3 regions of the Paenibacillus sp. SEL3 genome follow, and region 3 is predicted to be linked to each of the others. Evidence: predicted binding sites of a transcription regulator. Region 3 holds the regulator's gene; each other region holds the start of a gene.
The links. Region 3 encodes Rex, which represses fermentation and respiration genes when NADH is low (regulators of the CRP and FNR family bind a similar motif). Its sites were predicted from a motif close to TTGTGAAATATTTCACAA; they were not measured.
Positions count from the first base shown of each region.

Region 1: ACYCS5_RS12505 (formate/nitrite transporter family protein) is a predicted target of Rex. The motif match lies at 1,710-1,727, and genes of this name have one in related genera.
Region 2: lpdD (prenylated flavin chaperone LpdD) is a predicted target of Rex. The motif match lies at 2,529-2,546, and genes of this name have one in related genera.

Region 1 is NZ_CM137725.1:2,704,622-2,715,415, forward strand. Features, by position in the region: gene ACYCS5_RS12500 (molybdopterin-containing oxidoreductase family protein) at 1-430, opposite strand, end outside; gene ACYCS5_RS12505 (formate/nitrite transporter family protein) at 802-1,635, opposite strand; gene ACYCS5_RS12510 (FAD-dependent oxidoreductase) at 2,023-3,384, opposite strand; gene ACYCS5_RS12515 (glutathione peroxidase) at 3,769-4,245, opposite strand; gene ACYCS5_RS12520 (hypothetical protein) at 4,333-5,136, opposite strand; gene ACYCS5_RS12525 (ABC transporter ATP-binding protein) at 5,149-6,042, opposite strand; gene ACYCS5_RS12530 (LLM class flavin-dependent oxidoreductase) at 6,274-7,293, opposite strand; gene ACYCS5_RS12535 (AI-2E family transporter) at 7,398-8,561, opposite strand; gene ACYCS5_RS12540 (LCP family protein) at 8,712-9,725, opposite strand; gene ACYCS5_RS12545 (cation diffusion facilitator family transporter) at 9,817-10,719, opposite strand.
Region 2 is NZ_CM137725.1:913,182-923,975, reverse strand. Features, by position in the region: gene ACYCS5_RS04445 (S8 family serine peptidase) at 1-2,393, shown strand, start outside; gene lpdD (prenylated flavin chaperone LpdD) at 2,574-2,921, shown strand; gene ACYCS5_RS04435 (hypothetical protein) at 2,933-3,520, opposite strand; gene ACYCS5_RS04430 (DUF4190 domain-containing protein) at 3,744-4,115, shown strand; gene ACYCS5_RS04425 (hypothetical protein) at 4,209-4,412, shown strand; gene ACYCS5_RS04420 (DUF1540 domain-containing protein) at 4,603-4,755, opposite strand; gene fabV (enoyl-ACP reductase FabV) at 5,052-6,239, opposite strand; gene ACYCS5_RS04410 (WIAG-tail domain) at 6,429-10,794, shown strand, end outside.
Region 3 is NZ_CM137725.1:70,898-81,691, forward strand. Features, by position in the region: gene ACYCS5_RS00330 (acetate/propionate family kinase) at 1-1, opposite strand, end outside; gene ACYCS5_RS00335 (3-hydroxyacyl-CoA dehydrogenase family protein) at 1-870, opposite strand, end outside; gene ACYCS5_RS00340 (AAA family ATPase) at 1,007-2,509, opposite strand; gene ACYCS5_RS00345 (hypothetical protein) at 2,502-3,035, opposite strand; gene ACYCS5_RS00350 (cell wall elongation regulator TseB-like domain-containing protein) at 3,482-4,006, opposite strand; gene ACYCS5_RS00355 (amidohydrolase) at 4,044-5,345, opposite strand; gene ACYCS5_RS00360 (redox-sensing transcriptional repressor Rex) at 5,332-5,985, opposite strand; gene dinG (ATP-dependent DNA helicase DinG) at 6,029-8,896, opposite strand; gene ACYCS5_RS00370 (tetratricopeptide repeat protein) at 9,054-9,686, opposite strand; gene panD (aspartate 1-decarboxylase) at 9,769-10,152, opposite strand; gene panC (pantoate--beta-alanine ligase) at 10,145-10,794, opposite strand, start outside.

The sequences.
Region 1 (10,794 bases), 2.6 Mb from region 3:
CACTCAATACGCCCATATTGCCATAAAAGCTGTAGGGGAGAATAGATTCCGGTCCGTCCGTACGGATCAGCTCCTTGAACCGACCTGTAATGGTATTGACCGCCTCCTCCCAGCTAATTCGTTCAAACTTCCCTTCTCCTTTGGGGCCTATACGCTTCAACGGATAGAGCACCCGATCAGGATCATATACCCGCTCCGTCATATTGCGAACTTTGTTACAAATAGCCCCTTTGGTAATGGGATGATCTGGGTTTCCAGTCACCTTGATTATCTTTCCTTTTTCCTTGTGAAGCAGGAGCCCACACGTATCCGGGCAATCTAACGGGCATACAGCCGGAAAAATACCGTCCTGCTGCTCCGTCATCCGCTGTCCCCCTTGTAAGTCTTGTTGAAGCGTGGCCTCACGAGGCGCGCTATTGCGATGATCCATAGTGTTGATGCTCCTTTCCGTTACCGTTTCCAAAAATTACACTGATCTTATCATATCCACAGCTTTGGCCGATGGCAAGAGAAGGATTTTCCCACACAGCCGCTCTCCAAAATATTAAAAAAATCCGTCTGCTGCATAGAGCAAAACGGATTTTTTAAGAATCATAATTTTTTTCAACATCCTGTTTCAGCATATCTTACTGAGGGTAAAAAAGATCAAGGCATCATGGACGAGCGCACACTCATCCTCCATGCCAAATCATGGACCACTCCCAAAAAAATCCGCCATGACAGGTTACGTTCCCCCGGGCCTGTCATGGCGGATTTGCTTTGTTCATTGCTGTTTAAAGTACCATGATTAGGTAGGATCAATCAACGGATTGGATGTGCAACCGAAGAAGTAGTTGGAGATTCATTCACTGGATGTGCGCTGGCTTGAGGCTTTTTCAGATAGGCCAACCAGTAGGCTCCAGCCACAAACAGGCTACCTCCTACCAAATTCCCCAGCCAGACCGGAATGAAGTTCATAACATAATCTGCCCATGAAAAGTGGCCTGCAAAAATAGCCGCCGGAATGAGAAACATATTGGCAACAACGTGCTGAAATCCAATAGCCACAAAGGCCATGGTCGGGAACCAAATCCCCATAATTTTGCCGCCAATGGAGTCTGTGCTATATGCCAACCATACAGCCAGTGCTACGAGCCAGTTACATCCTATACCCGATATAAAAGACTGCAAAAAGCTTTCGTGTAGCTTATGTCCTGCCATATCCACCACTTTGTCCAGATAAGGGCCCGTTTCTGTCAAACCCAGCACATGCCCAAAGAAAAATGCAACGAATAACGCACCTGCAAAATTACTGAGCGTAATAATCGCCAAATTACGAAGCATGACTCCTGTCTTAATTCGTCCTGCCCATCTCGCCAAAGGGACCGCCATCATATTGCCGGTCAGCAATTCTCCGCCTGCGATCAAAACTAATACCAGACCAATAGGGAACACCGCAGCTCCAATAAAGGTGGCAATGCTTCCCCATTCTTTAGGCGCACTTGCAATAACACGTATATCCAGCAAAAACCCGAGTGCAATAAATGCACCTGCCAAAAATCCCAGTACCACCGCCACAGTCCACGGGTTGTTCGCCTTGGCCACTCCTGTTTCCACCGTCTTTTCAGCAATTTGCCCCGGTTTATAGCTCGCCATATATCCCCGCTCCTTTAATATCTATTCACTAAAATATTCTTCTTTCATATTTTATTTAAAATCAGTGATTAAGTTTGTGAAAAAAATCACTTTCGTAACTATAAAAAAAACAGCCCCTGAAAAAAGGACTGTTTTTCTGTATTATTACATCTACTGCGCTACTACGCGCTTTACATTTAATTGTATTCTTCCTTTTCAACTGCTCTTAAGAACCAAAGAACTCCACCGAGGCCTATCAGCGCCACGACTACAAGAAAAAGGATATAAAACAAACCCATAAGCTACTTCCCCCCTGATCCTTATGCTACTCTATATTGTACTATAAGGATTCATCCGTACGCCTCAGATTGTTGACAAACTTATGAACAATGTCACAGACAAATCTAATTATACAGTAACTGGGTTCCGTTCGGATATTGTAGGCAAAGCTTGTAAACCTGCCGCGTTCAAGAAATTCCAAGGCTTGTTATAATGCGGCTGGAAGAAGAAATCGACAAAGGCCAACTGGTCAATAGTCATATGGTTTTGAATGGCTACGGATAGCGTGTTAATGGATTGCGTCAAATCCACCTTCGACATAATTTGAGCACCCAGAATTCTTCGCGTCTCCTGCTCATATACCACTTTCAGTAACACTTTTTCGGAGGTTGGCATAAATTCAGGTCGGTAGCTGTCCTCAATGGTTACAGCTTCTACAGTCATGCCTTCGTCTGTTGCCGCAGCTTCCGTCATGCCTGTTCCTGCGATATTGTCTTCGTAAATTTTGATACCCGAAGTTCCTTGGGTTCCCATGTAGGCAATGGTTGGTTGCACCAGATTACGTGCCACCAGCGTACCCATACGAACTGCGTTGGTTGCCAAAGGGATATAAGCCGTTTTGCCGGTCGGATTATAGCGAATTGCACAACTGTCGCCTGCTGCAAACACGTCCGGGCAACTACTTTGCATATAGTTATCCACAATGATCGCACCGTTAGGCAACATATCTACCTGACCTTTGAGCAGATCCGTTTGAGGTCGGAAACCGATGCAGAGAATAACAAGCTCTGTTTCATATTCTCCTTTAGAGGTCACGACTTTACTTACCTTACCGTTCGTACCCTCAAAACGACTCACCGTCTCGCCAAGTACCAGCTTAATGCCATGTTCCTTCAGTGAACTTTCAATCCGGTCTGTATACTCATGGTCCAAATACTTATTCAATATACGATCAGCACTGTCGATCAGCGTTACATTTTTACCATTCATTTGGAAAGCTTCTACCAATTCAACACCAATGTATCCAGCTCCCACGACTGTAATGTTCTGTACGTGCTGGGCTTTCTCAATGATATCATTGGAATGATTATAGTTTTTACAGAGCAAGATATGATCAAGTTCAATGCCTTCCAGCTTTGGAATAATGGGCCATGATCCCGTGGTCACAATTAGTTTATCAAATGTGTCTGTAAATTCCTCACCTGTTTGGAGATTACGGGCATGCAGCGACTTGCCAGCCGTATTCACACTCGTTACCTCATGAAGCATCTTGGTCACTACACCCAAGTCAGACAGTTGATCTGGAGACGAATAAAACAGGCCGTGCGGATCTTTGACGACACCACCTACGTACAGCGCAATACCACAAGATAAAAATGAAATATTATCATTACGCTCGTAAACGGTAATTTCTGCATCTGGATAACATTTAGCTGTGTTAACGATAGCTGCTGTGCCTGCGTGTGTACATCCGATAACTGCTACTTTCATGTTGAATTCCTCCTTGGTGTGTGGGCATAAACTGTATAATAATTGTGAATAGTTTCACGTAAACAGCTCGTTAGTGTTTGTGATTTATTTCACTTCATGCGCTTATTATAGTGTGATATTTTTCACATTACAATAGCTTTTTGTGATATTCACAATTTGTCCACATTTAAAAAAGAAAGGATATACGAGATCAACTGTTTGCTGAAATGTTTTTTTGCTCCATTCAGTTTCCCCTGTAGGCGGCCTGATTATGCCCATGACTTTTACATGATACTCCCCCCTTAGACAAATGCACATGTAGAGAACAAAAAAAGGTCCGCTTCCCGGAGACATGCCGGAAATCAGACCTTTTTAAACATATATTTTGGAATGAAGGCAAAGCTACTATAGCAATTGCTCAATGGCTGCTTTCATCGCTTCTGGTGACTCCTTCGGTTCAAAACGACCCACAGGTACACCTTCACGATTCACAATGAATTTCGTAAAATTCCACTGAATTGTCCCATCTTCCTGTTCTCCAGGCTGTTGCTTTTTCAAATATTCAAACAGAGGCGCTGTATCCGGTCCATTGACGTCCACTTTGGCGAATACGGGGAAATTAACCCCGTAATTCAGTTGGCAAAATTCAGCCGCTTCCTCGCTGCTGCCCGGCTCCTGACCGCCAAATTGGTTGCAAGGAAAGCCTAATACAACTAATCCCCGATCCTTATATTCGTCATAAAGCTTTTGCAAATCCCCATATTGCGGGGTAAGTCCGCATTTACTGGCGGTATTCGCAATAACCAGCACCTTACCAGCGTAAGTATTCAGAGAAACCTCCTGATTCGCTGATGTTACGGCATTATGTGAATAGACAGACATACAGCATCCTCCTTCGTGTCACTTGGTTTAGGTTACATAACCTATTTTAACCAAAAGGTGACGGACATGCCAACATCCACAGAGACTTTACCGTGATGCCACCACTTCGAGTCTGCGTTCTTCGCGTTCGGAAGCGGACATTTTGGGGCAAGTATAACAATACCGCTGACCTCCACCTGTCTTGTAATATTGGCAACAGGACGGTTTCATGTAGGTATTTTTACCAGGGCGGTAAGGATTGTCCAATTCAACGAGACGAACCGTAAACGGATTTCTTTTACGCCCGAATATCTCTCCCTCAAGTTCACGTGTCACATACATATAATCTTGTTCAAAGCGCTCCACATCCTGAGGATCAGTCAACGATGGCTGTACTCTATCCTTAAAATACAGCAATGCCAACGGAAACTGTCCCCACATTTGGCCGATAGATGCGCTCCCCACTGTAGCAATTGCTTCCAATAGGGGCCGCATCTGCAAACTGTAAAAGTCTCGTAACACTTGCTGGGCCTGTTCGGAAGAACGGTGATCCCCATTGTTCCACGTATTGTCCAGCTCTGTTAAGTCGATGACCTGAAGACTAATAGAGGGATATTGACCTTCATAACAAATATGAAATCTGAGATTAGAAACGGACAGGTCCCAACGGCGTTCACACAGGGATACCATAAAATGCTGCGCAAACACGAGGCCACGCAACTGGTTCACAAAATAAACGGCTGCGGTTAAAACGTCTTCAGCACGCAGAAGATCGCCGTAATACTCCATCACAGAGCGGAGCTTCTCGGGTTCAAGCCATTCGGCCACTGGCCCGGAATATACTGCATCCTCCGGCGTGACTCTCACTATGTTTGCTAGTTGCTCAAGCTGATCGTAATCCAGTGATTTCATGGTATATCCCCTTTAACCTCTTGCCGCTACTTGTGCTCTAGCATCACGTCGCTCAGCAACAGAACCCACAGGTTGCTTATCTTCCACATTCATTTCTTTTATGGCTTGGCTTACCGCAGGCTGTCCAGCCAAAGCATACGGAAGACAGAGCGGTACACCTGTACGAGGATCTGTTACAATATCAGCCTCAATCCCGAACACTTCACGCAGCACATCAGGGGACATAACCTCAGTTGGAGTTCCTACCGCCTCAGCTTTCCCTTTTTTGATTGCAATCATATGCTGAGCATACCGGGCCGCATGGTTCAAATCATGCACGACCATAACAATGGTGCGCTCCTCCGAAGTATTTAGATACTCCAGCAAATGCAGCACTTCCAGTTGATGCGCCATATCTAAAAATGTCGTCGGCTCATCCAGAAACAAAATATCCGTATCCTGCGCAAGTGCCATAGCAATCCAGGCACGCTGACGCTGACCGCCAGAAAGCTGATCAATCGGACGATCGTGGAACTCGCTCATTCCCGTTACTTGAATGGCCCACTCTACCATTTTGCGATCTTCCGCTTTCATGGAACCAAAACCTTTTTGATAAGGAAAACGTCCGTAAGATACCAGTTCCGTCACGGTTAATCCTTCCGGTGCAGTCGGATTTTGCGGCAAAATAGCCAGCTGCTTAGCTACTTCCCGGGTGGATTGCTTATGAATGGATTTACCGTCAAGCAGAACACTGCCGCCCTTAGGATTCATGATGCGAGCCATCGTCTTCAGAATAGTGGACTTGCCAGAACCATTTGCGCCCACCAAGGCTGTGATTTTCCCTTGCGGTATTTCTACGTTCAGATCTTCTACAATCAATCGATCTTCATAAGCAATATCCAGATTTGCCGTTTTCAGACGAAACATGTGGAATCATCCCTTTCCCTTATCCAATATATATAGTCACGGGCTTAACGCACGACTTTCATCAAAACTTCATTCTATCTTTATATAATAAAGATATTGATAATCATTATCAAGTGTTAACTGGTTTATTTCCTATATCATACAGTGCATATCATCCAATATTTCCTCAAAAAATTCAAAAAAAGATCACAGCTCCTCGAAGCTGTGATCTTTCAAATCCGGCGAATTGCATTATGACTGTACAGAACACAGTCCAAGTGCTTCGGCCATGAGACGTATAGATTTCATTTTGGCATCAAAGTCATGAATAATGCTCGCAACCATGATCTCCTGTGCATTATAGTCCTTACTTAATTGCTCAATCTGACGCTTCACCTGTTCGGGCGAACCGACCACCATACGTTTGCGATTCTCACGTATCCGCATCCGGTCAAACGGCGTATACGGATACGCCAGTGCCTTTTCCACGGAAGGTGTTCCAGCGGAGCGCATTCCCTGCTCTAATAGTACAAGAGACAAGTCCATGCTGGAAGCCAAGCGATTGGCCTCCTCTTCGGTATCCGCACAGATCGCAAATACGGCAACAAGCGAACGTGGTTCGTCACTATGCTGGGAAGGCTGGAAGCTTTCCTGGTATTCCTTCATAGCCCCTGTGCCGCCTTCACCATTAATGAACTGCGCAAACGCAAAGCCCACGCCACGCTCGGCTGCCAGACCTGCGCTATCACCACTGGAGCCGAGCAACCACATTTCCGGTACAGTTTCTATGAGCGGCATCGCCTGTAGCGAACCGAAACGGTGATTATTGCCTGTGCTGTCATGTAAATAAGCTAACAGGTCATCCAACTGCTCAGGGTATAGATCTACACCACCTCGCATTTTGCCTTCTTGCAGGGCTCTGGTAGCAATGGGCATTCCTCCAGGCGCCCGTCCCAGACCCAAATCAATGCGTCCCGGATACAATCCCTCCAACACACGAAAGTTTTCCGCTACTTTATAAGCGCTGTAATGAGGCAGCATCACCCCACCCGACCCCACTCGAATGGCCCGAGTACGGGCGGCCAGATGTGAAATCAGTACCTCCGGGCTGGACCCAGCGAGATTTGCTGCAGAATGATGCTCTGATACCCAAAAGCGATGATAACCCAAGCGTTCCGCCTCTATAGCAAGCTCAGTGGTCTTTTGTAATGCCTGCGCATGCGTCATGCCTTCCGATACCGGAGATTGGTCAAGAATGCTGAGTTTTATCATAAAAGTCTGACCTTTCTATTTGGGAATAAGGATAGGCATTAATTATAGCATGCGTAGCCACAGTTACCCAAGAGGTGCCCCTATCAATTTTATAGTGGAAAATTTTATTTTTCGTAAAGACTTGCGTTCCCTTTATCCGCCTCATAGAGATGTGAACGCTTTTTAAAGAAACTATACAGATGTGTAACGATTACTTTCAAGACAGCATACCCCGGAACCGCCAGTACGATTCCCACCACACCAAACAAATTGCCTGCCGTCAGAATAACAAAGATAATCGTGATTGGATGTACTCGAAGAGATTTACCCATAATTTGTGGAGAAATAAATTTACCCTCTATGAGCTGTACGACTGTCCACACGATAACCATCTTGAGCAGCATAATCGGTGAGGTGACCAAGGCCACAATTAACGCAGGTGTAATGGCAATGACGGGACCTAAGTAGGGGACAACGCTCGTAAAGGACGCAATGACTGCAAGCGTCAGAGAGTAGTCCAATCCAATGATTAGATAACCAATATACAACAGCGCCCCAATACAGAAGCTGACAATAATCTGCCCACGAATATAGGAACTGACCTGATGATTCATCTCGGTCATAATGCGGTCTGTTTCTTTACGAAACATAGGCGGAAGCATTTTCAGGATAAACTGTGGCAGCTTGTGTCCATCTTTTAGCAAGTAGAACAGAATAAATGGAACCGTGGCAATCGCAAGTACCGTTTCTGTCACCACGCCCAAGAAGCTGCCCACGCCCGTCCATGCATTATTAATAAAGCTAGATAACTTTTCAGAAGCTTTGGAGGCCAGCTCAGATGGATTAATTTGAATGGTGTTCTGGAACTGGTTTACAAAATCGCTGCCGATCAGTTTCTCGAATTGTCGTTGTACTTGCTCGCTATAGGTAGGGAAATTCTGGATAAGCCCCTGTATTTGATCGCGGATTACAGGCACCACCGATGTAACCACAATCGCAATAACCCCTATAATCAGCAAAAACAGTACAATAATGGAGTATATTCGTTTCACCTTATTGCGCTCTAGTACATCAACCAACGGATTGAACAGATAGTACAACACGCCGGATAAAATGACAGGGAGAATAATCGTTTTTAACAGCACCATGACAGGTGTGAATATGTATGAAATTTTGGTAAGCACCAAGATATTCAAGCCGATCAGCAGCAGTACCAGCAGAAATAACACAAACTTGTTGTTCAGAAAAAACTTCTTGAATCGGTCTTTCCATGCCGGAGTTATTTCCACACCACATTCCCCTTCTCTTTACACAAATGAGTATATGTTCTTCATAGATACGATATATTTTTGGAACAAAATATACAAGGTTATACCCAAATAAACACAAAAGCAAACAAAGTTGTACGTCATCGTACGAACTTCGCTTGCTTTCGAGGGTTATGGAGTATCATTTATCGTGGTTGCAGCATCCACCGTCGTGGTCACAGGTTTGTTCTCCTGTTCAAAAAGATTCTGTATGAAGCGCTTGAGCTTTCTTTCGTCTACACCCAATACCTGCGCACCCTTAATGGTTTCCCCGCGCACCAATTCATTCGGCGGGATTTGCTGCTTCGCTACTGTTGTTGCATCGATATTAAAGCCCAATGAAGCCAATTGCAGCATTTCCGTAGTACTCAGGTTCGTTTCAATATAAGGAGAAATGCTATTTAAAATACTCGGCAGTTTGATTAGAGATGAGGTTGACTGAATTTTACCGCCAAGCTCGGTAATGAATTTGCGTTGCCGCTCCGTACGCGTAAAATCGGAAGTCGCATCATGACGGAAGCGTACATATTGCAAGGCTGTTTTACCGTCCATGTGCTGCATTCCCTTTTTCAAATCAATATCAAACTGGTGTTTATCTGCCTTGGAGGTATAATGCATATCTTTTTCGACATCCAGGTCAATACCACCCACAGAATCAACCAGCGCAATAAAACCATTGAAATCAGTATATACATAATATTGAATCGGTATGCCCAGCAGGTCGCTCACGGTCTGTCTGGTCAAATCCGGTCCCCCGTAGGAAAAGGCAGCATTCAATCGACTTTGCCCATGACCTGGGATATTGACGTACGTATCACGAAGAATCGACATCAGTGTAGCCTTTTTCGTAACCGGATCAATAGAAGCAACCATAACGGAGTCAGAACGCCCTGAATCCTCTCCACGGGAGTCGCCGCCTAGCAGCAGAATATTCACTCTTTCTGTCCCATCCCATTCCGGTGGGAGCGATACCTCTACAGGTTGTACATTGGTTTGAGTTTGTGCCTGCGGTTTAAATTTCGAATCCTGTCCGGAAGCAACTGAAATTTGATTCGTAAAATGATATATAGAATACGTATAATATCCGCCCACTAAAAGAACCGCCGCAGTCACAGAAATGCCTAACCATTTTAAAAATTTTCGCATATTTTCGGGTAACCTCGCTTTTATTCATCATCGTTCGGCTTTTAAAAGCATACCCTTCCTGCAAGTTATCTGTCAATTCGCGCCGTCTGTTCTAGTGGTCGTCCGCATACCATGGATTCAAATGGACAAGCACCTCATAAACCCGCGGTTCCCGCTTCATGACAGCCCCCTTAATCAGTCGAATAATATCGTGTCCCTGCTGAATCGTCAAAGAGGCATCCACTGAAGCGCGGATATCCACGATAATATAATGGCCGTGCTCACGGGCACGGATACGGTCAATACGTTGAACCTCGGCTACACTCAGTGCGGCTGCGGCGTAGCTCTCAATTTCCTCCGTTGCAATCGCCTTTTCCATAAGCACATCTATGGATTCACGGCCCATTTCCCAGGCCAATTTCAGAACTAGCAATGCCACTACGAATCCCGCAATAGGGTCACCGTAAGATAAGATTGAAATGCCCCAGTGCTCCCCAATCAGCCCCAAGCCGATACCCAGTACAGCAGCCCCAGAGGCGTACACATCAGCGAGATGATCTTTTGCCGTTGCAATAAGACCCTGACTATTGGCCGCTCTCCCGATACGAATCGTGTAGATATACAGCCACTGTTTCCAGAGCAAGGAAATAATGGCGGCCACCAATGCCAGTATATGCTCCTGTGGCATCGGTTCGAACAGTGCTGCAATCGAATGATAGCCGATAAATATACCCGCTCCAAACAATATGACCGCCACCACGCTTGCACCGATCACTTCTGCCTTGCCGTGACCATAAGGATGGTCCTCATCCGGCGGCTGGCTAGATATGCGCATCGCCCCCAGTGCCGTTGCAGAGGCAATCACGTCCCCAGCATTATGCACACCATCGGCTACCAGCACCTTGCTGTTGAACATAAGTCCTGTAATAATCTTAATGCCGGTTAATAGGATGTTGCTAATCAGGCTGATCCATGCTGAGACCATGGCGCGCTTGCCCATATCCTGTTCCTGCATGATGTATAACCCCTCCAAATTTATCTTTTGAAAAATGTATCCTAAACGCTAATCGTTTATTTCAAGGTAGCTCCG
Region 2 (10,794 bases), 840 kb from region 3:
TCTCTCACAATACGAACGGGAAAAAGTGGGCTCCAGTTTATTACAATCTGGATAGCTACGCCGGCAATGAAATCCAAATTCGCTTCCGTTTGAAATCGGATAACAGTGTGAACAAGAACGGCTGGTATATTGACGATTTCCGTGTGCTTGGCATTCCAGCTACGACAGTGACTAAGGACATCGTACCTGAGTCGAATATCAAGCTGGAAAAAGCGGAAGAACAGTTCCCGCTGTACAAAATTACAAGTACTGAAAAGAGTGAATTCCAGGAGAAAGTGAAGCCGGCAGAAACAACGGTGGAACGTGGACGTGTCGGTCTCGACAGTCTTCCAGCCAGCGCTACGGTTACGGTATTGGAAACCGGACGTTCGGTAAAAACGGATCCGACCACGGGCAAATACAGCTTCACCCATGTAGCCGGCGACTATACGCTGAAGGCTGAAGCCTACGGTTACGTTCCTCAAACGAAAGCAGTCACGATTGAGAATAACAAAGTCATCAGAGCAAACTTTAGTCTTCAGGCCATACCTCACGGTACGATTCACGGGGTCATTACCGACAAGCAATCCGGTGAACCGATCCAAAAAGCGAAAGTGTTGGTGGTGGAGGATGCACGCATTGCTCCGGTAGAAACGAATGAGGCTGGAGAATTTACGCTGGACGTGCTGGAAGGAACATACACGTTGTCCATTGCAGCCGAAAATTATTATAGCGACAGTGTATCCGTTACTGCTCCTCCGAACGGTAGTGTGGAAGCGAATGTCATGTTGAAACCTTTTATCGGGTTCCAAGGAGGCATTGCTTACGATGACGGGACAGGAGAAAATGCTAGAGCCTTTAACGCGGCAGGCAATTCATGGGCAGTCAGAATGACACCTGAGTCGGAAGTGACTCAAGTGACAGGAGCATCGCTTTTGTTCTGGAACTCTGCCTTCCCGAATCCGGGAGGAACGGCATTCCAATATTCTGTCTATGACGCCTCCGGTGCCGCAGGAGCACCTGGACGATTGTTGGCTGGTCCATTCGACGGGACTGCCGTACGGGATGAGACACAATGGACGACGGTACAGCTCCCAGAGCCGGTGACGGTTCAAGGTGACTTCTACATCGTATATACACAGTCTGCTGTAGGCACACAGTCGCCGGGTCTTGCTACAGATGAAAGCAGTCCCAATGCGCTTCGAAGTTGGCAAGGTGTAAGCGGCACATGGAGCCAATCACCTGAGGAGGAGGGTAACTACATGATCCGGGCTATCGTCAGATATCCGGTGAATGCTCCAACGATTATGACTCCTACGAAGGCTACCTATACGCAGGAAGAGACGATTACCGTAACAGGAACTTCTCCGGCAGAAGGAGCCGATATTCAGCTCTTTAACGGTAAGGAGCTGGCTGGCACAACGAAGGTGAAGGATCGCCAGTTCAGTTTGTCGGTTGATCTTCAACCAGGTGCTAATCCGCTAAGTGTCCAAGCAGCGGTATACGGCAAAATAACGGATCGTTCCGAACCGGTGGTCGTGACACTTGACCAGACTAAACCGGGTCTGATCCTGACTTCGCCAGATGAAGGAGCCCGTACGAATGCGGGTGTCGTGAGCGTCACCGGTACGGTGTATGACGAGTTCCTCACCGAATTGACGATTAATGGTGAGCCCGCTGAATTTGGAAGTGACGGCAGCTTTAACAAGCGGTTGCTTATCAACGAAGGTGAAAATCAAATTACAGTGACGGCCAAGGATCTTGCCGAAAACGAAACAACTGTTACGCGCTCGGTGTATGTCGATACAGCTCTGCCGAAGCTTGAAAACATTAGTCCTGCTGAGGATGTGCGTATTACTCCAGGACAGTCGGTACGAGTATCCTTTGACAGTGCATCCGGTTTGGAAGCGTCCTTCCATGTGGAGCTACCTTTCAACCTGTCCACTTTGGGTCGCAACGATATTCCATTAAATGAAACTTCGTCAGGCCACTATGAAGGTACTTATTTCACTTCATCTTCTCTGAACCTGGAAGGCGGAGTCATCGTGATCCGGGTAAGGGATGCAGCGGGAAATGAAGTGGAGACGGAGGCACCGGGAAGATTGTATGTAACCAATGGTGGAGGACAGAACCCTGATCCGAATCCACCTACATCCAATGAAAAGCCAGTAGCCATTATTCAGGCTAATGAATCCGCTAAGAAGAACAAAAATGTACAATTTAACGCCAAAGCTTCCCGTGATGTAGACGGTGAAATCGTCAGCTACAGCTGGAATTTTGGCGATGGCGATACGGCAGTTGGTTCCAAGGTGAAGCATAAATTCACCACAGCTGGAACGTATACCGTGGAGCTAACGGTGACGGATAATGACGGCGCAAGCGGTAAGACTGTGCATACGATCACGATCCGTTAACACCCAGTAGGAAATGGAATGCTTGTTTTAGAATATCAATGAAGGCCCACAGCAAGCCATGGAATACAGAGGCTGCTGTGGGCCATTTTTAATTGTCGAGCCGTTCAGGAAGCGATACAATGAATAATGCTCATAAAGTGAATCGTTTCACAACAATATTTTTTAGCAGGAGAGGATCATATGATTCATTTGCAAAAAGAAAGCGGCCGTATCCGTCTTGTACTGAATGCCTATTTTATGGGGGAAGATATCGTTGTACTCATTTCTGGCGGTGATCAGCCCCATTTGGGAACGATTACAGCAGGGGCCAGACTCGAGCCGATTCAAACTGTGCAATTGCAAAATCACAAGGAGTTTTATATTACCGAAGAAATTGCAGTTCGCTTACGAAAAGAGTTTGCGGGCAATTTTGCCATTTGCTGCGGGACACATTTGGACCATGCATCCAAGGACGAAATCCGAGTGCTGACAGATATGGCCATACAACTGGGAAAAGAGCTCATTGGAGAACTCAAGCAAGCACGCTAGTAGCAACCTTTTTAAGTGAACTCTCGAAAGAGCAGATTGCGATAGGGGTATTTACTAAAGGAATACTTAAAAAGCAATGCAAAGCCATCGTCCTCAATTTGTACGGATTTCAGCGCAGAGGATGGAATCAAACTACGGATCATGACATGAACTGCACGCTGGTCTTGTCTGTTGATCGCTTTGGCTAAGGCAGAAGCAAAACATGGATTACGTGCTAATTCGCGATACAGCGGAAAAACGGCTTTTGCGATGGCGCGATGAACTCTCGGCTCAAATGTAAACTGCACAGTCCCCGGTGGAATCGTTGTTCCATTCGTATAATAGAGCATCGGTGGCTGAGCTAAAAAGGAAATAAAGTAGCCGATGCCATTCGTGCCTAAGCCTTGTTTGGCGGCAAATGGAGCTACTGAGCAGAGAAGGGATTTCATCCGATCCAAATTCGCCTGAACGACAGCTCGTGACCATTGAACTGCAAACGCACGGCGAGTTGCTATAGCTTTGTAAAATGGCAGCATGGCAGTGGATATTATCCTAAGTGTGTTTGCATTTAAACGTTTGTGAGGCGAGCGCTTTCTGTGGGATGTTGCACGATATAGCATAGCTCCGACCTCCTTGGCAGGATGCTCTCATGGAGCACAATTGATCTGTAACAGGTAAAATACTGTATGCCCAGTTACCTCAAAAAGTGCTAATATCGCTATGTTTCTTCTTTTTAACGTTCTAATTTAAAAATTCGAAATAAGTACTGTCCTGATTTGTAAGATTGTGGTACCCTAGAACTTATATAATTGCTATTTTTCGTATTGGAGTTGAATTTAACAGATGAGTGATTTGTACAAGGAGCCTCGATCTTCCGATCCTTTTCAGGAGACGAACGATTATAACGCCCCATTTAACCCGCCCCCAGTAGTTCCACCTACCAATAGTAAAGCTGTTGCCTCGATGGTGCTCGGGATTTTATCTGTTGTCATTCCCTATATCGGGTTGATTATCGGAATTGTGGGTATTATTTTGTCCAGTCTTTCCCTGAAGGAAATTAACCGTCATGGCGAGCAAGGCAGAGGTATGGCCATTGCTGGACTGGTATGTAGTATTATCGGTACACTGATTTATACACTGATCATCATTTTTATAGTTATTGTTTTTATTGTAGCGGCCTCCAGTGGCGATCCGGATATTTTTTCAGACATTTAATGAATTGAAGAATGCTTGAGTCAGACAAACCATTCACGATTTGACTATTGGATGCTATGATAAAAGGAGTCCAATGAAGGAGAGTGAAGCCGTATGGCACGTACTCAAACACAAAAAGCGCTAAGCAAGGCAAAACGCGCTGGAATCTATTGCGCGGCACAGAGCCGCAAAACAAATGACCATTATGGCGAGATTTCACAGCACATACGAATGAAGCCGACCAAGCAGGAACAATTACAAAAGGTCAAGCACAAGAAGCGAATCGTTCAGAGCGACGCTTCTTTTTTTTGTCTTTAGAGAGAACAGCAGTGTCCTTTTCAGCGTGGATTTATAAAGTAGCAGAGAAATGATTGTATACAAGCGAAAAGCGCCTTTCTGTACCGAAAAAGGACTTGATAATAATTATCATTCTTGTTAGAATATCATAAGAAAGAAGGAACCCGGGCATGGGCTCCTTCATTATAAAGCTAGGCTTGAAATCAAAGATTTACTTGGCTTCGAAGGTTTTGCAGTCTGTTTCTTCAGACTTGTGAGTGTCTTCTGGTCTGTTGCTTACGATGTAAATGGAGCTAGCGCTGCATTTATTCTCTTGGGCCCAGTACGTACAAGAGTTGACTTCACACAGAACGTCTTTTGCCATGTTGTGCACCTCCTTATATGGATGTGATGGGCTGAGCAAATAGTATCACGGTCAGTCAAGGTAGGACTTGTCCAACTGTGTTTACCCTCTTGTTAGGAAGAGGGATTTTGCTATGCCTACCTGTACAATATCAAATGAAATTTAAAATTGCAATGTTAGCATCATTTGCAGTTCAAAGCGGACATAAGTGTCCCTTTTAATTAAAAACAAAAGCTGTCCTCCATGCAGAACGAAATGTTTCTCTGCTGGAGAACAGCTTTTTTTGTTTTTCTAACATAGGGGCAGCACTAAAAGACTTAGCGCACGTTAGGAATATTTATGATGGGATCAATATCAGCATCATAGTCCACACCTTCGAACTCAAAGCCGAACAGTTGGAAAAATTCGCGACGATATCCTTCAAGATCTGACAATTCGTAGATATTGTTGGTCGTCAGCGCCTCCCATATCTTCTCAACCTCTGCCTGCACGTCTTCGCGCAGTTCCCAATCATCAATGCGAATACGTCCTTCTTCATCTACAGGAGTTTCTGGTGCGTACAGACGCTCAGCAAACAGGCGGTAGCTCTGTTCTACGCACCCTTCATGCAGCCCTTTTTCCTTCATTACCTTATATAAAGCAGAAATATACAGAGGAACGACAGGGATAGCGGAGCTTGATTGGGTAACGAGTCCTTTGGTGACTGCGACGAAGGCGCGTCCGCCTGTAACTTTCAGCTGATCGTTCAGCTGACGTGCTGTCTCCTCCAGATGATCCTTTGCACTTCCGATACTGCCCTCTCTGTAGATGGCTTGTGTAATATCTGAACCGATGTACGAAAAAGAGAAGGTCGTTGCAGTATCGGCGAGTACGCCGCCAGCACGCAAGGCGTCAATCCACAATTTCCAGTCCTCACCGCCCATAACCTCTACAGTTCCTTGTACCTCTTCTTCTGTTGCGGGTTCGAGCGTCACGCTGCTGACTTCACCGGTGTGAAAGTTAACGGTCTTATTCGTGTAGGGCTCACCAATAGGTTTGAGCACGGAATTAGACGTTTCGCCTGTGCGGGGATTAGTACGGCGACCTGAAGCAACACTGTAAACCACCAGATCGACTTGTCCCAGTTCTTCGCGAATGGCTTCCACCGTTTTGGCTTTGACCTCATCCGAGAAGGCATCTCCTGTCACGCTTAAGGATTTAAGCCCAGCTTCCTGAGCAGCTTTTTCAAATGCAGCAGAATTGTACCAGCCTGCTGATGCTGTACGTGTGGCCGTAGCATTGCTAGGACGATACACGCCAATTGTATTGGCACGCGCACCGAAAGCGGCCGTAATTCGAGAAGCCAACCCATATCCGGCCGATGCCCCGATCACAAGCACATTACGAGGTCCCAGGATAGCAGGACGGGCCTGTACATAGTCAATTTGCTCCTGAACATGTTGGGCACAGCCCACCGGATGAGCAGTGGTGCAGATAAAGCCACGTGTTCTTGGTTTGATAATCATGTTATTGTAGTTCCTCTCTTCTTGTAGCAATCTTCACCCTTACTATTTTAACTTTTAACAATTTTTTTTCAAACGTGGATTTCAGTAGGTATCCTTTTTACCCAAAAGTGAATCTCTGTACAGGGTGGCAAGTGCCTAAGGGTCTGCATATGATGCTGTAACGATAAACATGAGAAGGGAGAGAGCTGCTTGAAGAACAAGAGCCGAAAAACCAACAGAAACAAAAAGCCGCTCTATCGTGTAATTGACCCGGATATGAATGAGTTAAGTATGATACAACGCTCAAAACCACTGCCTGCGGAGAGGGAGACAGAAGCAAGACTTCATCAAGTTGCTTCTCCGCCTCCCCCAACTACAGAGGAGTCGGAGCTAAAGACAGTTGTCGAGCCTGAAGTCGAGGCTCTGCACGAGAAAGAAATTGAGGTTGCAGATGTAGAGGAGACTCCAGCTTTGATGGAAGAACCCCCACTGCCAGAGCCAGAGCTAGATCCAGATCCAGAACCAGAGCCGGAACCAGAACCTGATCCAATTGATGTGGAAGAAATTTTGAACAATAAGAAGGCTCCGCATGTAAACAATGCTTTCATCTATACAGACGATTTGAGTGATTTCGCTGTGACAGGTGAAAAGATCGCTCCCGCTTCCATAGATTCCAGCAAGCTGAAACAAGAGAGTATCCAAACGGAATTTCTAGCAGATTATGCTGTTCATACAATTAAAATAGCTGACGGTGCTGTGACTGCTTCGAAGATTGCTCCCGACTCCATTACGGTCGAGCATCTGTCAGACGCATCAGTGGCAGGCAGTAAATTGCAGGATCGCTCTATTAGTGGTGAAAAACTTCGTGATGGCAGCATCACTCCAGAAAAGCTGGCGGATAAAATTATCAGCGGCGATCATATTGCCAATGGCTCGATTGAAAGCCGTCATTTCAAGCAATGGATCGTGTCTTCAGATATGCTTCAAGATCAGTCGGTCACCTCCGATAAAATTCGCAGCGGTACGATTCAATCGAACAATTTGGCGAATGAAGCTGTTGATAGCTCCAAGCTGGGCGATCAGTCTGTGACCACCTCCAAATTGCGGGATGGGGCTGTGGATGGAACTAAAATCCAGGCAGGCAGCATTGAGAGCGCACACCTGACCGAGCATGCCGTTCATGCCCGGCATCTAGCTCCGGGTTCGATTAATCGCAAGCAGCTATCCGACGGAATTGTGGGCAGGGAACAATTGGAGGAAGGTGTTGTCAGCGGGCGTCATCTGGAGTCTGAGGCAGTCACCAGTACGCACATTCAGGCAGGAGCGATTGAAAGAAAGCATCTCAGTCCTGGCTCCATCGGGGAAGAGCAGCTTGGAACGGGCCAAGTAACAGCCCGGCATATCGCGGATCGGAGTATTCAATCCAATAAACTGGCAGATCAGTCTGTAGGCTCATTGCAGATTGTTGATCAATCCGTCACTTCATCCAAAATATCGGATCAGAGCATTCTCCCACACAAAATTGCCGATGAGGCAGTACTTACCAGACATATTGCAACAGCAGCCATACAAGGACCTCAGATTTCTCCAGAGGCAGTTTCTTCCGTGCATCTTCAATCCGAAATTATTCGGAAAGATCATATTGCACCAGAGGCGGTTACGGAGCAACATTTGCATTCCGGGGCTGTGACAAGCGAGAAAATAGGGAAGGGTGCAGTTCTGGATTACCATGTGGCGAATCAGGCTATCAAGGAAAATCACATCGCTTCGAGCGCTATTAAGTCTGACAAAATCGCTGACGAGGCGGTTATAGAAACTAAAATTGGCACAGGGGCGGTAACCGGAAATAAAATTGCGTCGCAAGTCATTACCCACGTACACATTGCAACGGGAGTAATCCGTGAAAACCACCTTGCCGACAACAGTGTGGGCGGAAAGGCGTTACAGGCTCAATCGGTTGATTCGACCCATTTGGCCCAGAGCTCTGTACAGAGCAAACATCTTGGGGAAGACAGTGTCGGAACTGCGGCGTTGCAAGAACAGTCCGTTACCGCAGACATACTAGGTGAAGGCGCTGTTCAAACCGCGCATTTGGCAAACGGAGCGGTGTACTCCCACCATTTGCAAGACCATGCCGTCACTTCGCTGAAACTATCGCCGGAAAGTGTGGCTACGGATAAAATTAATGATTTGGCGATTACTGCGCCTAAGTTAGCTGAGGGTAGTGTCACTTCCTCCAAGCTGTCTGCTCGTTCTGTGCAGCCATGGCATATTACGGATAAAGCGGTGCTGAGCAACCATCTGGCTGTTGAAGCAGTGGAGGCGAATCATCTCGCTCCGGAATCGGTCACCTCTAACCATTTGCAGTCTGCTTCGATCCAAACCAAACATCTCGCCCCGGATAGTGTGTCCGGCCATGCCCTTCAATCGGAAAGCGTCACTTCTGAGAAGTTAGCGGCTAGGGCTGTGCAGGCTTCCAACCTGGCGGAAAACAGCGTGGGACCCGGACATTTGGCAGCACAGGCCGTACAAACTAGACATTTGTCCGCAGGATCAGTAGAGGACACGATATTAGCCCAGAATGCTGTGAAGTCTGAGCATCTTGCAGCAGAATCCATCCAATCCGAGCATTTGCAAAGCGGGATCATTCAGGGAGAGCATATTGCATTGCAGGCTATAGCGACTCAAGCCATACAGGATGAAGCGGTTACCTCTGCCAAACTATCAGAGGAAAGTGTAACCTCTACCAAGTTGTCAGCCCATGCAGTGCAGTCCGGGCATATTATGGATGAAGCTGTACAAAGCAACCATTTGGCCGTGGCGGTTGTGGACTCGACCCATCTGGCATCTGGAGCGATCACCTCGGTGCACCTACAGGCCTCCTCGGTGCTAACGAGACATTTGGCTCCGGATAGTGTGTCCGGTCGTGCACTTCAAGCGGAAAGTGTAACCTCGGAAAAGCTGGCAGCCCGCTCGGTACAAGGAATGAACCTTGCAGAAGGCAGTATCGGCCCTTCACATCTATCTGTGCAGTCCGTACACACGCGGCATTTGGCAGCTGGAGCGGTACAGGATAGAGTGCTGGCAGAGGGAGCGGTGAAGTCCGTGCACATTGCCCCGGAATCGATCCAACCACACCATCTGCACACAGGAAGCATTCAGGGCGAGCATATTGCATCCCAGGCCATTTCGACCGATGCTTTACAAGATGAGTCTGTGACATCTGACAAACTGGCAGATGAGGGCGTGACTGCCGCCAAGCTGTCGGCCCACTCCGTACAGTCGTGGCACATTACAGACGAAGCAGTGCAAGGAAACCATTTGGCAGCAGAATCCATCCAGTCGAACCATCTGGCACCGGAAAGTGTCACTTCAGCCCACTTGCAGTCTTCGTCAGTGCTCACGAGCCATCTGGCCCCGGATAGTGTGTCCGGCCGTGCGCTACAAGCGGAAAGCGTCACCTCGGAAAAGCTGGCAGCCCACTCGGTGCAAGGAACGAATCTTGCGGAAGACAGCGTCGGCCCGTCACATTTGTCTGCACAGTCGGTACACGCCCGGCATTTGGCAACTGGCGCAGTACAGGATACAACGCTGGCAAAGGGAGCAGTGAAGTCGGTACACATTACCGCGGGGTCAATCCAGCCACATCACCTGCACACAGGAAGCATTCAGGGCGAGCATATCGCATCCCAGGCCATATCGACCGATGCTTTGCAGGATGCGTCTGTTACCTCCGATAAATTGGTGGATGAGGGTGTGACTTCCGCCAAGCTGGCGGTCAACTCGGTACAGCCGTGGCACATTACAGACGAAGCAGTGCAAGGAAATCATTTGGCAGCAGAATCCATCCAGTCAAGCCATCTGGCTTCCGAATCCGTTACCTCTCGCCATTTGCAGGCTTCCTCAGTGCTTACGAGTCATCTGGCGCCAGATAGTGTATCCGGTCGTGCACTACAGGCGGAAAGCGTCACCTCGGAAAAGCTGGCAGCGCGCTCGGTACAAGGGACGAATCTTGCGGAAGGCAGCATCGGACCGTCACATCTGTCTGCACATTCCGTACACAGCCGGCATCTGGTAGCCGGAGCGGTACAGGATAGAGCGTTGGCAGAGGGAGCAGTGAAATCCGTGCATATCGCTCCAGAATCAATCCAATCACACCATTTGCACCCTGGAACCATTCAGGGCGAGCATCTGGTATCTCAGTCGATATCGACTGATGTTTTACAGGATGAGTCTGTGACATCTGATAAATTGGCCGATGAGGGTGTGACTGCCACTAAGTTGTCGGCTCACTCGGTACAGCCGTGGCACATTACAGATGAAGCAGTGCAAGCTAATCATTTGGCAGAAGAGGCCGTTCAATCAAGTCATCTGGCGCCGGAATCTGTCACCTCAGCCCACTTACAGTCTTCGGTGATACTTGCGAGTCATATGGCGCCGGATAGTGTATCCGGTCTTGCGCTACAAGCGGAAAGCGTCACTTCGGAAAAGCTGGCAGCACGCTCGGTACAAGGGACGAATCTTGCGGAAGACAGCGTCGGTCCTTCGCATTTATCTGCACAGTCGGTACACACTC
Region 3 (10,794 bases):
TATCCGGTCACCATCCTTGTCGTACTTAAAGAAGCCTTCGCCCGATTTCACGCCCAGATTACCTGCACGCACCATTTTCTTCAGTACGATGGACGGACGATATTTCAATTCGCCGAATTCACGGAACATACGCTCCAGAGCAGCCAAAACGGAATCCAGACCAAAGCGGTCAGCCATTTCCAAAGGACCGCTTTGGAAGCTGTAGCCGATTCGCATAGCGTCGTCGATATCATCAGCGGAAGCTACGCCCTCTTGCAGTACATGAGCCGCTTCGTTAATCAACAGACAGATTATCCGGCTTGTTACGAATCCAGGAGATTCGTAAATCATGACTCCTTTTTTCTCCACTATTTCTTCCACAAACATCTTAGTGTTTTCAAATGTATCGTCCGAAGTTTTCAAACCACGAATAATTTCTACAAGATCAATGCGGGATACTGGATAAATAAAGTGCATACCAATAACACGCTCAGGATACTTGGTCGAGCTGGCAAGCTCGGTCAGGCTCAGCGTGGATGTATTACTTGCAAGAATAATATTGCTTGGACACACATAGTCTAGCTCTTGGAACACTGCTTTCTTCTCGTCCAGATTCTCTGTAATCGTCTCAATGACCATATCGCAGCTGCCGAGCTCCGCCAAATGGATTACTTTTTGAATACGGGATAAGATCAATTTTTTCTCAGCTTGAGTAATTGCCCACTTTTCCAGTTGTTTGTCCAGACTCGTTTCAATCATATTGTAGGCGTAGTCTAGTTTCTCTGGTGTCTGCTCTACCAGCAGCACATCGATTCCTTTGGACGCGAGCATTTCAGAAATCCCCTGTCCCATGGTGCCGCCGCCGATGACGCCGATTTTTTTGAATTGCATGATTCTTTACTCCACCCTTTCCTGGTCACTCTCATATATTGTATCCTTCTTTGTCGAAAAATACATGTTTATGTCCCAATAGATAATAATATCTTAGCACGGACTAAAAGTAAAAAAAAATAACCAGCATAAAAAATTATGCTGGTAATAAAGCATTTTCACTAAATTGACATCTAAATTGGTCTCCAGACAAAGTTTCCTCCTTCATCAGGATGTCAAGTGAGTTGTCGAACACAGGACGATGCTTTTCCAGCAGTTCCAAAGTTCGGGTATGCAGGTCAGCCATAATCTCGCCATTTTCCCGCATGAGTTCTTCTTTCGTTACCATTTCCATGTTAATAATGCCAAGTGAAGTCAAACCGGAAGTCATCATCGTATGAACGATGTTCAGTGCTTGCTCAAAATCATTACTAGAGCCGGTACTTCGACCGCCATAGTACATTTCTTCTGCCGCAGCCCCTGCGAGCGAGATCATAATCTGCTCCTCCAGGTACTGCTTGGTGTATAAATACTGCTCTTGCTGTGGATTGTGACGCACATACCCAAGCGCTTTCCCACGTGGGCTAAGTGCTACCTGGCTTACGCTACCAGGACGAACAATTTCGGCCATAATAGCATGTCCTAGTTCATGAATCGCTACACGTTTTTTCTCTTCCAAGGTCGATTCTCGATCTGTCTTTTCACCCATCATCACTTTGTCAATTGCCATCGACAGATGTTTCTGTGCAATCATTTTCTGATCCTGTCTCATTGCATAGATTGCCGCTTCATTCATTACGCTCTCCAGCTGTGCGCCAGAAAACCCATAAGATTCCTCAGCAATTTTATCCAGATTCGCATCTTCCTGAATCGGTTTGTTTTTGGCATGAATTTTGAGAATATGAAGACGGCCCTTCTTATCAGGCAAATCCACTTGAATATGACGGTCAAAACGCCCTGGACGCGTTAAGGCGCTGTCCAGCATTTCTTTACGGTTTGTTGCCGCAATGATCAAAATCCGCGGTGTATCTACCGAATAAATACCATCCATTTCTGTCAGCAACTGATTCAAAGTCTGATCATATTCTCGTTGCTGTCCACCCTCACGTTTACCACCAATAACGTCGATTTCGTCAATAAAAATAATTGCATTTTCCTTCTTTTCCTTGGCTGCACGAGTACGTGCCTCCCTGAACAACTCACGAACACGACCTGCTCCAACACCAACGTACATTTCAACAAATTCACTACCTGAGGCTGCAACAAAAACAGAATTAGTATAGTGTGCCGCTGCCTTAGCCATCAGTGTTTTTCCTGTTCCCGGAGGACCTGTGAGCAAAACGCCTTTTAATGGACGGATACCAAACTTGGAGATTTCATCATGTCGATTCAAAAAATCCAAGGCCTCACGCAGCTCCTGCTTAGCGCTTTCTTGCCCACCGATTTCCTCAAAAGTCAGCTTGTCCGGGCCATTTTTTTTACGTTTACGTTCTTGCCCAGCACCTACGGCCAAGCCTCCACGAGCATGCATGAGCATTAACAAGCCGCTGAACATCACACCAGCAACTAGAAGAGGGATAATATTTACCCCAATAAAAACGAGAAATATAATGGTTACCGGCACAATGCCGATTAATATTTCCTTGATCCATCTAGGCATTAGGCCATACCCCCATCTGCTGAGATTGACGTGGCAAAACGATAAACTTGGTCGCTTTCCCTTCGCTGAGTCGGATATAGACATTGTTCGAATCCATGTCGGTATCAGCTTTGATACCCGTCTTTTTCTTTTTCATATGCTCAACTGTAGATGAAATTTGAGTATACTTTCTATTTTCCATCGCTTCGGCTACAGGAAACATAGCCTCAGACCACCATTGATTCAGTGCTGTATTGGAACGGTCTGCAATATCGAGCTTAATGGTGCGGCTGCCAATGATGGATTGTCCTTTTTGCTTAACTACATCGACCAATCCGGCCACATCCGCCTGCGGTTTGAGATCTAGTTTCAATACAACCTGATCCTGTTTAATATCTATTTGAGCGCTTGTCACGCCTGGATATTGAGAAACCAGTTTTTCCAGAGGACTTTGCATTGTAACCTGACGGTAAATGAACCATCCCCCAAATAGCAGCAAAGCTGCCAAAACTGCCGCCACAACGATAGGAACTGCACGCAATTTCAAACAACATCCTCCTCTCAAAATGTAAAACTCAGAAGAAACGGGACGAATGTCAACAAACAACCAAATTGCATGATCTTACAGTGATCAGCAATTCTTTTTTCTATCATTTTTGTCTATCACTTATAAAATATAGTATATCATAACGTATATCTAAAATCGAAGGCAATGTGTGGAGGAGTTGTGATGAGGCAAAATCTTTGGTTATGGTGGAGGTGGGACGCTGCGTGTAGGATTTGATCTTACGATCGCTGTTGCCCGCCATAAAGATGAATTTGCCTTAGGAGAGAAGTTGGGTAGGTAAAGATGCTTCGCTGGCATTCAGCTCATCTTTACGGCATAGCAAGACTAAAAGACGTAAATACGAATTTCATCGCATTTACGTCTTTTTCTTGAGCTTTTAATCATTTACTAGTCATTCATTCCACATCTGCTGATCCTCAACCAGCTCAGTTATTGGGCAAAGTATACTTTACCCCCGTCGCTCCCCCATCTGAAAAACGGTAAAAGGCATAGTAATGATGGCTTCCATCATCGTAAAACAGCTGCCACACATATTCGCCATTGAACACACTCGGCTGGAGGCTTACAATTTTTACACCTGGAAGCTGCTGCTGAATTAGCGACGTCATTTTTTGCTCGTCGACTCCGTTCTTCAGCAGCTCGGTATGAACACCGCTATTATCTGCGGCAGGTACGTTAGGTTGTCCCTCCACTTTTTGAAAAGGAACCCATACCATTATATTTTCATTCTGTGCATTTTTCCCTTGAACCACCCAATATACCTGATCCCACACAGACTTCCATGTTTGAGTCGTGCTAACCAGACCACCTGATTGCTTGGCCTTAATGATAGCGGCATTTTTCTCAGCCACCTGGTCTTGAGTAACATAGGAATAATACCAGAAAATGCTGACCAGGATCAGTATCACGGCCAAAATGGCGACCGCTATCCATTTTTTCTTATTTTTCAAACCCGTGCTTCCTCTCTAAGGGGATGTGACACCTGAATTAGCGCGACAGCAGCCCTTCAAAGGCGGCTTGTGCCTCATGTTTGATACGTTCCTCGTCCATAGTCAGGCATTCGCCGTTTTTCACAACCTGACGACCGTCTACCCACACATGAGCCACGTCCTTGGCGCTTGCAGAGTATACCGCATGGGAAATAAGATCTGTACGCGGCAAGAAATGTGCCTGATTCAGATCCAACGCGATAAAGTCAGCCTTGTTGCCTGCTGCCAACGCTCCTACTTCTTTTAAACCAATCGACTTTGCACCGTATTCTGTTGCCAGACGCAGCGCTTCACTTGCAGGAACTGCCGTAGGGTCACCGGATACACCCTTGTGAATAAGTGCTGCCAGACGCATTTCCTCGAACATATCCAGGTTATTATTGCTGGCAGGACCATCCGTTCCGAGAGAAACCGTAACCCCTGCACGCAGCAATTCAGGCACTCTTGCCACACCACTTGCCAGCTTCAAGTTGCTGCCAGGATTGTGGGAAACCGCTACACCACGTTCTGCCAGTAAAGCTATTTCTTCGTCGTTCAAATGAACGCCATGGGCAACAAGCGAAGGACGGGAGAAAAAGCCAAGCTTATCCAAGTGTGCAACCGGACGCAAACCGTAGTCGCGTACGTTTTGCTCTACTTCGGCGATCGTCTCAGACATGTGCGTATGCAGTGGCAAGTCCAGATCATGCGCAGCTTGTACGAATTTTTCAATAAACGCAGGTGGACATGTATATGGCGCATGCGGTGACATCATCGTTGTAATACGGCCGTCTGCTTTACCGTGCCAGTTACGCGCAAAAGTCACGGCCTCTGCCAGCTTGATTCGCTGTTCTTCCTCCGAACATAGTCCAATTGCTCCACGCATCAGACTTGCACGAATACCTGACTCTTCAGCCACACGAGCCACCTCATCCATATGATCGTACATATCGAGGAAGGTTGTTGTTCCACCTTTCAGCATTTCCAGCACAGACAAGGACGTACCCCAGTACACGTCTGTAGATGTAAACTTGGCTTCCATAGGCCACATTTTTTCCTGAAGCCATACTTGAAGTGCCAAATCATCTCCATGCCCACGCAGTAGAGACATCGCCGCATGACCATGAGTATTGATCAGACCAGGTAAAAACAATAGCCCTTTACCATCGATCGCTTCCGTCTCTTCCTCACCCGCAGGCAAGGTTTCGCCAATATAAGTAATACGACTATCCTCCACAATCATAAAACCATGGACTACCCCTGCTTCTGGTCCATTTACGGCAAAAGATCCGTTTTTAATCATCCATTTATTCACTGTCATATTGTGCTTCTTCCTTTCCGTCCTCCAAATAATAAGCGAGGCTAAGCAAATCAGTTGTAAAGTCTGTGGCATGAATCCGAATGTTGGCTGGTGCCTTGAGAGTAGTCGGTGCAAAGTTCAGGATCGCTCCAATTCCGCTATCAATAAGCCTATCAGCCACGTGCTGTGCTTCAAAATCAGGTACGGTAATAATCCCGATTCGAATGTTTTTTTCTTTCACAGTCGCTTCCAGTTCATCCATCGGTTGCACGACCAATGTATTGATCTTGGTTCCTACCTTATCCGGAAACGCATCAAATACCGCCACAATCTTCATATTGTCTTTTAAATAAGCGTTATAATTCGAAAGGGCTTGCCCCAGATTACCCGCTCCGACCAATACTACATTAATTTGTTGGTCGATTTTCAGGATATGGCGTATTTTCTCAATGAGATAAGAAACATCATAACCGATACCCTTCCGACCAAAATCTCCAAAATAAGCAAGATCTTTACGGATTTGGGCCGGGTTCAAATCTAGCCTCTGTCCCAGCTCTTGAGAAGAGACCGTAGCCACCTCCCGTTTGTGCAGTGCATTCAGATAACGTAAATATACGGGTAACCTCCGTACGACAGCCTCTGAAATTTTATCTGATTTCATACTTGCTCCCCCTAATTGTAACGAACATACTTATGTCCGTCCGTTATGCCTCTGTCTCCGGGGCGGATTGGAGCCATTCGGCGATGCGGGGCACCATTTGCTCCGATGGCATATGCTCCATTTTTGGTCCCGGTAACGAGTACAAAAAGTGCTTTCCGTAATAGGATTCAATCACACGCGTATCATAAACGATAACGACCCCGTGGTCGTTCGCTGTACGTACCAACCGACCAAATCCCTGTTTGAAGCGAATGACCGCTTGCGGTACAGACAGCTTCATAAATGGATTCTTCTTCTGCTGCTGGAGCAGTTCGCTTTTTGCCTCCAGCAGCGGGTGATTCGGCGGTTGAAACGGCAAGCGAACAATGGCTAGACAAGTCAGAGCCTTCCCCGGAATATCGACGCCTTCCCAGAAACTGCTGGTCCCCAGCAATACAGAAGCTTTCGCTTCCTGAAACCGGCGGGTTAGCTTGCTGCGACTTCCACTGTCCACACCTTGTCCCAGCACAGTAATTTCGCTGGATGCTAAGGCCTCTTTGAGCGGCTCATACACTTGCCGGAGCATCCGATAGGACGTAAACAGAACGAGCATTCTCCCACGTGTCGCCTGAGCAGTCGCTCCTAGAGAGCTAACGAGCATATCTACAAAATGCGCATCTCCTACACTGCCCTTCACACTTGGGAAATCCCGTGGAATAACCAGCAACACCTGATCCCTGTAATTAAAGGGTGACGGGAGCTGCGAAGTCATCAGCCGCTCTTGATCTGCGGCCTCCTGTAAGCCGAGCTGATCGATCATGTACTGAAACGACTTATCTACCGACAAGGTAGCAGAAGTCAGAATAATGCTTCTTTTTTTGTCAAAAAACATTTCTTTCAACTGGCGGCTCACATCGACGGGTACCGCATAAAATTGCAATGATTTACTACGGAATTGCCCGCTTGCCTCGAGCCAGTATACGGTTGTTTCATCATCGAGTCGGATAAAAAAGCGCAAATTTTCTCGAATCCCCGCCAAATCCTTGAGCAGACCCGTGATATCTGTAATAAGGCTATCCGCCGCATAATCGTCATGTTCTTCCTTGACGTCCAGCATCAGCTTGTCGCCCTTGCGCAAAATTTCGCTCATCGTTACATATAGCTGATTTTCCAAAGCTCCCGCCTGATCCCACTTTGCAGGCTTGGCCGAAGGTTTGAGACGGGAAGAAAACTGTCCTGTTTCACCCGGTGTCGCATCACTTCGCTCCGGCAACATGCCAAACAGCTTGTCGCTTAGCAGGTCCCAAGTTTCCTTCACCTCTAACACGAGCGGATACAGCTGGTCGATAGTTGAGGCCCAATCTGCCGACTTCTCGTGCCCCGATTTCGCCAACTGTTGACGAAGTGAAGGCAGTTGTCCATTCTTGCTGTCTTTGAACAGTCGCGTCAGTGTATGCACGAGTGTGAAATATTTCATATGCATACCTAGGTGTTTACCAGCTACTTCCTCCAGGTGATGGGCTTCATCTATCACCAGATGTTCATAGCTCGGCAATAACTGATGACTGGCTTTGACGTCTGTGAACAACTTAGAGTGATTCGTAATAACAACATCCGCTATTCCTGCTTCATGGCGTGCACGATGATAATAACATTTGCGGAACCATGGGCAGGAACGACCAAGACAGGACTCTGAATCACTCGCCACCGTTTCCCAGAAATCCCCTCCACGGTTGCTCAGATTCAGTTCTTCATCATCACCGGTTTCTGTTAGCGTCAACCAGACGATCATCTGAGCCGCTGTAATTAAATCTTCCTTCGGTGTAGCGAAGTCTCTTCTGTTTATTTTATGTTCAAACTTACGCAGACACAAATAATGTCCCCGACCCTTGAAAATAGCAGCCCGGAACGGAAACGGAATCACCTTGGTCAGCATCGGAATGTCGCGCTCGCGTAATTGCTCCTGCAGGTTGATCGTATGTGTACTCACCATAACGCGCTGTCCCTTTTTCACACTGTGATACAGCGATGGGAGCAAATAACCCAGAGACTTCCCTGTTCCTGTACCTGCTTCAATCAGCAGATGCTTGTCTTCACTCAGTGCCTGATTCACACCCTCAATCATCTGTATCTGCGCCTCGCGCTCCTCATATTGACTCAAGGATGAACGCAAATTGTCCCGCACATCATCCATGTACTCCTCAAAGGTAACACCTGACAGTGGATTCGGGTCATCTTCTCTACGCGGAGCAGCTAGCTCCGTCCAATCTTCCACTTTTAGCGCAAGCTGACGAAAAAACTGATATCCCTCCAAATCCTGAATAGGATCAAGCTCTTTCTCTTCACGCACCCCATCAAGAAACCATCCAAGGTCACTGTCTTCCTCTGCAAACAAATCACTAAGCCGCTGTATCGTTATCAGAGGTAATGCTTGAAGCTCACCCAGACACTTTAAAAACACCTCGGCCGTAGCCAATGCGTCGCTGTCTGCTTGGTGAGGGCGATCATGTGCCAGCCCGAACTCAGAAGACACAAAACCCAACTGATACGAAGATAGTGATGGAAACATAATTTTCAGAAAATCCATTGTATCCAAGATTCTTCCGCTAAATGGCAAGTATCCGCACCGATCCAGAGCGTTTTGCAAAAAATTAAAATCAAACGCCACATTATGACCGACCAGTACAACATCGTCCAGCATAGGCACAAGCTCCATCATCATTTCTTCAAGTGCAGGTGCATCCTTCACGTCATCGTCTGTAATTCCGGTCAATCCAGTGATAAAAGGTGGAATAGATCTGCCAGGGTTCACATAAGAGCCGTAAACACGGGAAATGCTGTTATCATGATCTATAATTGCAAGTCCGACTTGAATGATGTCATCCGCGGACTGGGTGCCTGTCGTTTCAAAATCCAATACCGCAAATTTCATTCGGGCTTAATCCTTTCTTATGACACTTACAAAAATAATAACTCCGTATATTAGCATAGCAGAAGATCGCGTGTTTGGAAATTAAGACAGCCAAAAAAGACGATGCATACGCCGCCTCAGGAGGTGGGCATGCATCGTCTTACTCGGTGTCTGACAACTACATCCAGGTCATTATGGAGCTGTCGTATCGAAGCTTTTCGGTACCGGACAAACAGGCTTCCATATTGTGCAGCGGCTCGGGTAACGCAGGATCGAACTGATGTGCGAGAGCAAAACATTTTTGCGCCTCCTCTACGTCAGCCTGCTTTGCCAACAGACAGCCTAGCGCATTATAGATGACCGCTTTTAGTCCTGCCTGCTCAGTCAGGTCCAGCACCTTCTGAAAATGGTATACAGCTTCTGCTGGATCATCTAGTTGAAAATAGGCCATTCCCATATACATGCGACTCTGCCAACTGTTCGGAAAATGCTGTAGTACCTGCTCAAATTGTTGGATCGCCTCAGGGTACATAAGTAATCGATAATACCCTTGCCCCCGACTAAAAGCCGGCAGCTCTTTTTCAGGCAGCTCCGTGTCAGACATATCGGTCTCCGCGGAAAAGCCGGCCGCACGCAGGCACACCATTTTTTCCTCAAAGGCCAGCCACTCATCCATAATTCCGTCACTCATTCTCCGCAGCAGACTCCAGTGCTGTAGCAGCTCCTGCCTGCGGGAGCCCTGGGCTGATGGGTAATGCTTCACGATATCATCTAACATGCTGTTCATTTCTGCGAATACATGCTGGAACATGTGCATCCCGCCCTTATGAAAGATGGATTAATACACTCACATTTTTCGCTTAAAAGACGGGTTTCATCCGCACTCCCATTCATTACATGATCGTCGCATGTACTTCTTTGTTCATCGTTTGGGCTGGTTTATTATGTTCATCAACAAATACCACTGTTGGTTTGTATGTTTTGGCCTCTTCATTTGACATGGAAGCATAGGAAATAATAATGACTGTATCACCAGGCTGCACCAAACGAGCTGCCGCACCGTTGAGACAGATCACACCGCTCCCACGCGGTCCGGGGATAACATAGGTTTCCAGTCGAGCTCCATTGTTATTGTTTACAATTTGAACCTTTTCATTCTCCAACAGATCCGATGTCTCCATGAGATCTTCATCTATAGTGATACTCCCCACATAGTTCAGGTTAGCTTCCGTAACCGTAGCGCGGTGAATTTTGGATTTCATCATAGTTCTAAACATGGGAAAGCACCTCCGCCTTCTGTATTCTTATATTGTCAATCAGTCGGGTACTGCCAAATTTCACAGCTAGCGCTACGATGATGTCTTCCTGAACATCACATAGCCGCTGCTCGGGAAGAAGGGGCTCCAGACCAGGAAAAGTTAAAATTTCAATGTAATCAATGTCTGCTAAAGGAGAGGAAGTAATGGTGGACTCCACCATTTGATGTAACTGACGAATCGTAATTGTGTTTGTTACAATATCTTCGCTCACTTCTTGCACCTTACGCAGTGACTGGGACAGCACCAATGCCTGCTCGCGCTGTTCTGCACTTAAATACACGTTACGGGAGCTGAGGGCCAAACCATCCGCCTCTCTGACGATGGGACAAGGTACGATAGTCACGTTCATATTGAGATCAGTCACCATCTGCTGGAGCACAGCAACCTGCTGTGCGTCCTTCACCCCAAAAAAGGCCAAATCAGGACCTATCATGTTAAAAAGCTTGGCTACCACCGTAGTCACACCATCAAAATGGCCGGGACGGGAAGCACCGCACAAGCGATCTGTCAAAGCGGATACACGAATTTTGGTTTGGGTTGGTTGTGGATACATTTCTGCTACAGTTGGCAAAAATACAATATCCACGCCCTCACGCCGTG